Regions from separate parts of the Lysinibacillus sp. NPDC047702 genome, predicted to be linked through region 1. Evidence: riboswitches for the same ligand, from Rfam matches in the RefSeq annotation. Region 1 holds a riboswitch; each other region holds the start of a gene.
The links. A riboswitch is a leader RNA that binds a small molecule or an ion and turns the genes downstream of it on or off. The one in region 1 is predicted to bind lysine.

Region 2: linked by a shared signal. The riboswitch ahead of ACQKIM_RS25495 (amino acid permease) and the one ahead of ACQKIM_RS26120 (transporter substrate-binding domain-containing protein) in region 1 are both predicted to bind lysine.
Region 3: linked by a shared signal. The riboswitch ahead of ACQKIM_RS21105 (aspartate kinase) and the one ahead of ACQKIM_RS26120 (transporter substrate-binding domain-containing protein) in region 1 are both predicted to bind lysine.

The regions. Positions count from the first base shown of each region.
Region 1 covers NZ_JBNNMG010000092.1:12,707-15,974, forward strand. Annotated here, with positions in the region: gene odhB (2-oxoglutarate dehydrogenase complex dihydrolipoyllysine-residue succinyltransferase) at 1-933, shown strand, start outside; lysine riboswitch at 1,307-1,493, shown strand; gene ACQKIM_RS26120 (transporter substrate-binding domain-containing protein) at 1,612-2,469, shown strand; gene ACQKIM_RS26125 (amino acid ABC transporter permease) at 2,658-3,268, shown strand, end outside.
Region 2 covers NZ_JBNNMG010000086.1:15,462-18,729, reverse strand. Annotated here, with positions in the region: gene ACQKIM_RS25495 (amino acid permease) at 1-1,069, opposite strand, end outside; lysine riboswitch at 1,153-1,329, opposite strand; gene ACQKIM_RS25490 (CynX/NimT family MFS transporter) at 1,508-2,716, shown strand; gene ACQKIM_RS25485 (hypothetical protein) at 2,779-3,268, opposite strand, start outside.
Region 3 covers NZ_JBNNMG010000056.1:23,928-27,195, forward strand. Annotated here, with positions in the region: gene ACQKIM_RS21100 (hypothetical protein) at 1-134, shown strand, start outside; gene ACQKIM_RS21105 (aspartate kinase) at 564-1,790, opposite strand; lysine riboswitch at 1,924-2,102, opposite strand; gene uvrC (excinuclease ABC subunit UvrC) at 2,142-3,268, opposite strand, start outside.

The sequences.
Region 1 (3,268 bases):
CCAGTTGCAGTAGCTCCAGTTGTGGAAGAAACTTCTGGTGAACGCGTAATCGCATCTCCAGCAGCACGTAAACTTGCTCGCGAAAAAGGTATTGATCTTGCTGCTGTATCTCCAGTAGACCCACAAGGTCGTGTACGTGTCCAAGACGTGGCAGCTCATGGGACAGCTCCAGTAGTAGCACCACAAGCAGCACCTGCTCCAGCAGCGCCAAAAGCGGTAGCAGCTGTAGATGAATCACGTGTGACTGTAGAAAAAATGAGTCGCCGTCGTCAAACAATTGCAAAACGTTTACTTGAAGTGAAACAATCTACTGCAATGTTAACTACATTTAACGAAGTTGATATGACGAATGTTATGGCTTTACGTTCTCGTAAAAAAGACCAATTCTTCGAGTCTACAGGCTCTAAACTTGGTTTCATGTCATTCTTCACAAAAGCAGTAGTAGCAGCACTTAAAAAATACCCTTATGTGAATGCACAAATCGTTGGTGACGAAATTCACTTAAACAACTTCTTTGATATCGGTGTGGCTGTATCTACAGAGGAAGGCTTAGTGGTACCAGTTGTACGTGACGCTGACCGCAAAAACTTTGCTGAAATTGAAGATACTATTGCAGACCTAGCGAAAAAAGCTCGCGACAAAAAATTAGGTTTAGCAGATCTTCAAGGTGGCTCATTCACAATTACAAATGGTGGTGTATTCGGCTCATTAATGTCTACACCTATCATGAATGGTACACAAGCTGCTATCCTAGGCATGCACTCTATCAAAAAACGTCCAGTTGAAGTGAATGGTGAAGTAGAAATTCGCCCAATGATGTATCTAGCTCTTTCTTATGACCACCGTATTATCGATGGTAAAGATTCTGTAGGCTTCCTTAAAACAGTAAAAGAATTACTTGAAAACCCAGAAGATTTATTATTAAATTCTTAATGCCAAAGCCCTGCACATCGCAGGGCTTTTTCTTGTGTATGAAGGATAGAAAGTGGAAGAGACGGATAGAAAGGTCGAATTAGCTGATAGAAAAGCCAAAGTGATGGATAGAAACGTATAGAGGCAAACACAACTGTGCTTATAAGATACTTTTAGATTACTAGGCTTACTATCAATAGTAATAATTTGCGATTTTTTTCGCTGAAGCTTCAATATATTTGTTAACTTTGCAAAAGTAAATAATGAATTTAAGATAGATAAAACCCTAATATTGTCATTAATCAGAAAAATGATAAAATTACCTTGACGAATAGGCTAGTTTTATAGTAATATCTAAATATCAATTAAATAAACAAACCTCACATTCATTCTATTGTGAGGTAGAGGCGCGGTATTTATTAGTTCATTGCTGAGTACAAGCAAGCGAAGACGCAATGGAGAAGGAAATATCGCCGAAGTATAAAAGGAGCTCGTACTTTTATACTGGGTCTGCAGTGAATAATTGCAGGACTGTCCTAGTAAATTACTTTCCACATTTACTAGGTTGTGCTATCTCAGAAACATGGAAATTATAGTGAGGATTTGGGCAACTGTCAATTAAAGGTAAGACCTAAGTTCAAAGCTTAGGTCTTTTTTAGTACAGTTGTCTTATTTTTTTACAGAAAAGGGGAGTTTTTCATGAAAAGAAAATGGTTGTTAGTAATGATTTCTATTATGACGGCAATTGTGCTAGCTGCTTGTGGTGCTGGCGACAAAAAAGAGGGCGGTTCAAGTGATGCTGGAGCCGACAAAGAAGAAGGCGGTGGTGAATTCCGTATTGGTATGGAGGCGGGCTATGCGCCATTCAACTGGACACAGCAAGATGATGCAAATGGCGCAGTAAAAATTGCAGATAATGCAGAGTATGCAGGTGGCTATGATGTTCAAATGGCAAAAAAAATTGCTGAGGGTTTAGGAAAAGAATTAGTGATTGTAAAAATGGAATGGGATGGTTTAGTACCAGCACTTCAATCCAATAAAATTGATGCTATTATTGCTGGGATGTCTCCTACTGAAGAACGTAAGCAAACAATTGATTTCACTGAAAACTATTATACTTCTGATTTTGTAATGGTTATTAAAAAAGGCAGTAAATATGAAAAAGCAAAATCAATCCAGGATTTCTCTGGTGCTAAAATTACTTCACAATTAAACACTTCAAACTACAAAGTGATTGACCAAATCAAAGATGTACAAAAGCAAACGGCTATGGATAGCTTCCCAGCAATGCGTGTAGCACTAGAGGCAGGAAAAATTGATGGCTATGTAGCAGAGCGTCCAGAAGGTATTTCAGCAGCAGCAGCTAATGATAAATTCACATATATAGCTTTTGAGGAAGGCTTTGATACAGATCCTTCTAATACATCCATTGCAGTTGGTTTACGCAAAGGTGATGCAGATCTTGATAAAATCAATGAAATTTTAAAAGGAATTTCAGAAGATGATCGCCAAACAATAATGGAAGATGCCATTCAGCAACAACCAGCAGCACAGTAACAGGAATGCACGGACTTTTCGCTAGTCCGTGCATGTCATTTCATCATTATTCAATGAGAACCTCTCTAAATAATGATAATGTCTTAGCTACATAATTCATAAAATGGTAGAACAATCGTGTTCATCATGCTAGTTAGCTAGGAATATAAAGAAGAAACAAGCAACACAATGTTGTTAGGAGGAACATCATGAGTCTTGAATGGATTATCTCTATTGTAGAGAATAACTGGCAAATGTTTTTACGAGGTGCGTATTATACCTTATTAATTTCGAGTATTAGTACAATTATTGGTGCATTTATCGGATTTTTCATCGGGATTATGCATACCATTCCGGTTCGTAAAAAAGGTGTGAAATTTTACAGTTTAAAGCTGATTAATTTTATACTTACATGCTATGTTGAATTCTTCCGTGGTACACCAATGATTGTACAAGCGATGGTTGTCTTCTTCGGATTGGATATAGCATTTGGTATCGACATGCATTTTATTACAGCAGGTATTTTAGTAGTTTCTCTGAATACCGGTGCTTATATGACGGAAATTGTGCGTGGTGGTATTGTTTCAATTGATAAAGGTCAATACGAGGCTGCTTCAGCTATTGGTATGAATCATTTCCAGATCATGCTACATGTTGTACTACCACAGGTTGCACGAAATGTATTACCTGCAACAGGGAACCAATTAATAATGAATATTAAGGATACTGCTGTTTTAAACGTTATTGGTGTAACGGAATTATTCTTCCAAACAAAATCAATTGCAGGGAATAACTTCCGCTATTTTGAATCATTCTTTGT
Region 2 (3,268 bases), on a different contig from region 1:
AACCTACAGCTAATGTCGCCATTAATGCATAGATTGGAATACCGCGGCGGCTTAATTTTGCGAAAAATTTTGGTGCATGCCCGTCTACCGCTAATTGCCATAGCATACGAGATGATGCATATAGTCCTGAATTCCCAGCTGATAGCATGGCCGTTAAAATAATGGCATTCATTAAGGAAGCAGCAAAGGCAATACCTAGGCGATCAAACACTAGTGTAAATGGAGATACAGCGATGTCTTCTGATAGTAAACGTTCATCGGTAAATGGAATCAGCATCCCTATCGCACCAATCGCTAAAATATAAAACAAAAGAATACGCCAGAACACAGATTTTACTGCCTTTGGAATATTTTTTCCAGGGTCATCCGTTTCACCAGCTGTAATCCCAAGAAGCTCTGTTCCTTGGAATGAAAATCCTGCTGCAAGGAAAATACCAAATGTAGCAAGGAACCCCCCATGAAACGGTCCATCACTAATAAAGAAATTTGTAAAACCTACAGGTGCCTGTCCACCTAAAATACCAAAAATCATTAATAAGCTGATAATAATGAACACAATCACAGTTACCACCTTGATCATGGCAAACCAATATTCACTTTCACCATAGCTTTTTACAGATAATAAATTAAAGGTTAACACAACAGCAATAAATAATACTGTCCATAATGCCGATGAGCTATCTGGGAACCAATATTTCATAATTAATGATACAGCCGCAATTTCTGCAGCAATTGTGATAGCCCAGTTATACCAATAGTTCCAGCCAAGTGCAAAGCCCAAAGCTGGATCAACAAATTTCGTAGCATACGTACTAAATGAGCCTGAGGATGGCATATAGGCTGCCATTTCCCCTAAGCTTGTCATTAAAAAGTACACCATGACACCGATTAGGGCGTAGGCTAGTAATGCACCGCCAGGACCTGCCTGTGCAATGGCACCACCACTGGCTAAAAATAGCCCTGTACCAATTGTACCACCTAAAGAAATCATTGTAATATGACGGCTTTTTAATTCTTTTTTCAGCTTGGGCACTTTATGACCGAGCTGATTCACTTTTATTTCACTCACGATATAGCTTCCTTCCTAATATAAGAGGCAAAAAAATACCATCACATGAACACTGTGATGGCTAAGTAAATCCTCAGTTTTTTCTAAATGATAGCTCAACACGTTGTCCAAACGTGACAGTTCTGTTCCTTTCGGAGACAGCCCCAGCATGAGGTTTTCAAGTCCCCTCACACTTCGGCAGTATTTCCTTTCAGCTAATCTCGTCAATGCTTGTCATTTCCATTAGCATACTCATAAATACCGCGACCTCTACCTCAATACAAACATGAGGCATATAATTATTAAATTTATGATGTCTACAAGTTTAACATAAGACATTTTACATTTCAATACGACGAGTAAAGTTCTATATTTTATGAATATTCTACTATTTTGAATAATGTGATAAAGTAATATAGTGGTTCAATTATAATTGAATGTAAACAGGGGGGATTAATTTTGACAACAAATGAAGATTCCACTAGTTATCCTAGCAGGAAAATTAGCTGGAGAGGAGCTACCTTACTATTAGTGATTGGCGTTATTTGTATTGCCTCGACATTACGAATGCCTTTAACAGTTGTGGGACCTATTATTTCTTTTATACGAGAAGATCTAGGTATATCAAATGTATTAGCTGGATTTCTAACTACTATTCCACTTCTAGCCTTTGCGGTTATATCGCCATTTGCACCAGTTGTTGCACGTAAATTAGGACTTGAGCTAACATTATTTTTATCCACTATTCTTTTAGCAGTAGGTATTGTACTGCGCTCTCTAGGAACAACAAGTTTGCTCGTTTTTGGAACTATGCTAATTGGTGTTGCTATTGCATTTGGAAATGTACTTATTCCAGGATTACTTAAATTAAAATTTCCTTATCATGTAGGTTTGCTTATGGCATTTTTTACAATGTCCATGAATTTAACAGCTGGACTTGGTGCTGGGATTAGCTACCCTATTGCCCAATCATCTCTTGGCTGGCAAGGAGCACTGGCTATTGCACTTATTTTAGTTGTGTTAACCATTTTAATTTGGATTCCACAATTAAAGTTTAATAAGCCTGAGCCCGCTGTTAAGAAAACGAAAGAACGTATACCTTTATGGAAATCCCCTGTTACCTGGGCAGTAACAGGTGCTATGGGATTACAATCATTATTATTTTATACAACTGCAGCATGGATTCCTGAAATTTACATATCACAAGGTTTAGCTGCTGATCGTGCAGGCTGGATGTTCTCCATCATGCAATTTTCACAAGTTCCAATGGCTTTAGCTGTGCCAATCATTGCTAGTAAAATGGCGTCTCAGCGACCCCTTGTATTAATGTTTACAGCATTTTATTTAGTAGGCTTTGTTGGCGTTGTTATGGAGTGGACAAGCCTTGGGGTGCTTTGGATGATTCTATTAGGCTTAGCAGGCGGGGCTTCATTTGCCTTAGCCATGATGTTCTTCACACTCCGCACTCGCACAGCCTTTGAAGCAGCTGATTTATCAGGCTTTGCACAATCACTAGGCTATTTATTTGCTGCAATTGGTCCTATTCTTTTTGGCTACCTGCATGATCTATTTGGTGGTTGGAATATTGCAGGCTGGCTCTTTGTCGTTGTAGCTGTAATACTCTTCTTATGTTCATTTAGAGCCTCTAAAGATGAATATGTCCATTAAATTAAAGCAGATGGGAAAACCAGTCTTGTTTCCCATCTGCTTATTTCTGTACCTATACTTTTTTATTTATCAGATTGTGTACCATGCTGTTTTAGTAAGGTTAGCAGTTCATCCAGATCTTCTGCTGCTTCTTTGTTACGAGCATTGATAGCAGTAAAAATAGGAAGAGCCTCTTGTAGGAGTAAATGACTAAAATAATAATAGCCTAAAAAAGCCTGCTGCTCATAGCCCTTTGGCGTTTCCTCCTCCCACTCCAGCTCATCATCCTCCTCGTCTTCTGCCCATAAATATTTAACATCTAGTAGCTCCTGCATAGTTTGAACAGTATGTGCATAGTCTAGATAATCCTCAGTAATCACTTGAGCCACAGCTAAATAAAGCTCTATTTCTTCTAATGAAATATCCTCCGTATTTTTGCTAGCAAGATTTTTTAAAAGGATAAGTAAAACCCATGGCGTCACCTGCCATAGTGTACCTTGATGCTCAATTAATTCAGCAAGCTGCTGATATTGCTCCTGTTCAATCAGCTGTGGGATAGCTGTTCCTCTACCA
Region 3 (3,268 bases), on a different contig from region 1:
TCTCATCTGTGACGCTGAATCCCCGAGGAGTCACTCAGTCTACACTCCAATCAACCTTTGCTCATAGTATTTTCTTCTGGCCATTCACACAAATATATAGTGATAAATTTGAAGTCTTAGCCATCATTATATAGTGCAAAAATGGAGCTTTGATAACAATTTTCTATGCGAAAACAGAGGAGTACTTTATGTAAAGTTACAAAGTAGTTTTTCGCATAATGTAGGTTAACAGCTGTAGAATTTGTACCAATATTCTATCCACTTAATAATGGTGAGTAACATGCTTTTACTTTACTTTTCTTTTGAGGGAAGAAAATATTTAAAGTTTTACACTATTGCAGATTGGAGTGCAAGGCTACTCGACTCCCGTGGGATAGCGAGACAGACGAGACCCTGCACGGAGCGTCAGCGCAGGAAGCGGCTCGTCGCTCGCCCACTGGAAAGCGAGTAGCCTGGAACGGAAATCACCTTCATTTGACTTAGTAGTGTTCACAAAGAGTCCCTTGACCATTTAGTTTTTCAACACTATGAAAGGATGTGGCTATTGGCACATCCTTTCATTCTTACATATAAAGTGCTTGCTCTAAATTAAATTCATCATGTAAAGCATTAGCTGCATGAATCATGTCGTCTTGAGGCACTACAACCGACACTTTAATTTCAGATGTACTGACCATCTTAACAGGGATGCCTTCATGTCGTAAACGATCAAACATTCTGGCAGCAACGCCTGGATTAGACGCCATTCCTGATCCAATAATAGATACCTTTGCCAAGCCAACTTCAAAATCAGCAAAGCTAAACCCGAGCGACAGTTTACTTTCTTCTAGAACATGCAAAGCTTCTGCAAACTCTTCTTTCAAAATCGTGAAAGATACAGTCGGTTTTAGACCGTCGATTATCGCTTGCACGATGATATCCACATTAATGCGATGATCTGCAAGTATCGTAAATATATCTGCCAACGAAGCATCCGAATAAGCATCATAGCCTACCGTTAAACGAATAACATCTGATTCATAGACAACACCTCGTACAATTAAATTTTTTTCCATTTCAACTTCCTCCTTCAATAAAGTACCTACTGTATCTATTTCATATGATCGAATAATAACTGGTATTTGAAACTTCTTTGCTAATTCTACAGCTCGTGGATGTAAGATATGTGCGCCTAAGTTTGATAACTCTAACATCTCATCATAGGAAATTTTCTTTAACTTTTGTGCACCGTTTACATAATTTGGATCAGCAGTATAAACACCATCCACGTTCGTGTAAATATCAACACGCTCCGCATCCAGTGTTGCCGCGATGGCCACAGCTGCCGTTTCTGCTCCACCTTTACCAAGAGTCGTAATATTTTGTAAATGATCAATCCCCTGCTCCCCAGCAACTACGACTATTTGCCTCTGTGCCAAATGCTCTTCTAATCGACTATCGTCTATATACTCAATGCGTGCATTAACATGCATTGCATCTGTCTGAACACCTGCCTGCCAGCCTGTTAATGACACTGCCTCATAGCCTTTTTCCTGTAAGGCTATGGCCACTAAGGCGCTGGCTAACTGTGAGCTCGTTGATCGCAGCACATCTAATTCATGCTTAGACGCATCATCGGATAAATCTCGTGCCATTTTCGTTAATTCTTTCGCTGAATTCCCCATTGCTGCAGTGACAATTACCACATCATGACCTTTTTCTTTTTCATTAATCGCCTTTTTCGCAACCTCATAAATATGTGCCGTTGAAGCTAATGCAGCACCGCCAAATTTCATTACAATTCTTGCCATCCTGATTCTTCTCCTTTTCATCTATCCCTAATTTAACGCCATTTCTAATCGGAGTATCTGCTAGAAAACCAAAAAAGCAGCTTTCACATAACGTGAAAGCTGCCTATACATGTACAATAAAAATAACTTGCGCATGTGTGATAGCTCTCCGAAACGTTTAGAATCGACAGTCTTACATTTCTTAAATGCAAAACCAGCACAGCATCGGAAACAACGATGCTCCACTTCGGCAAGCTCCCCTTTCATACATCTTCATAGGATTTGTTCATCCTCTAATGTACTACTTTTGAATCTTGCACCTCTATCATCACTTAAAATAGTGAATGTATTTTATTAAACATTAGCATATGTCTATTCCTTTAACAATGTCTGTTGCTGAAAATAGGTATATATATGATTAGCAAGGTTAGCAGGCATCCCAGCCTCTTGTAATGCTAGCTCACTTGCCTCTCGTATTTTTTTGACAGAACCAAAGTGCTTTAGTAATTGCTGTTTTCGCTTTGGACCGATGCCCTCAATTTGATCGAGAACAGATTGAATGGCATGCTTTTCATGCTGCTGACGTAGGAATGTAATGGCAAAGCGGTGTACTTCGTCCTGAATTCGTTGCAATAGATAGAATCCATCACTTGTGCGCTTTAACGCAATGACTTCAGGCGGATCTCCAAATAAAAGCTGTGATGTATTATGCTTTTCATCCTTCGCTAAGCCGGCGATTGGAATGACCAGCCCAAGCTCATCCTCTAATACTTCTCGTGCAACTTCCATTTGTCCCTTCCCACCATCTATTAAAACTAAATCTGGTAAGGGTAATCCTTCCTTTAGTACACGTATGTAACGACGACGTATTACTTCCTGCATCGCCCCATAGTCATCGTGCTTAGCAGCTGTACGAGTTTTATACTTTCGATATTCTTTCTTTGCAGGCTTACCATCGATAAACACCACCATTGCAGATACAGCATCTGTTCCATGCATATGACTGTTATCAAACGCCTCAATTCGTAGAGGTGTAGAAATCCCCATCGCTTCACCAAGTGCCTCACATGCACCAATTGTTCGTTCTTCCTGACGTTCAATGAGCTGGAACTTAGCTGCTACTGCAATTTCAGCATTTTTTGTAGCTAGGTCAACAAGCTCTTTTTTTTGCCCGCGCTTGGGCGTTAATACCTTTACACCTAATAATTCTGTTAAAATAGCAGCATCAATCGCTTGAGGGATAAAAATTTCCTTTGGCTTAATATGCTCTAGCTTTTCGTAGAATCGGCCAACAAATGTTAAAAACTCCTCCTCTGCTTCCTGATAAATCGGGAAAATGGAGACATCACGCTCAATCAGCTTACCTTGACGAACAAAGAATACTTGGACACACATCCAACCTTTTTCTACTGCATAACCAAATACATCACGATTCGTCGTATCACTCGTGACAATTTTTTGCTTTTGCATAACTGTATCAATATGTGCAATCTGATCAC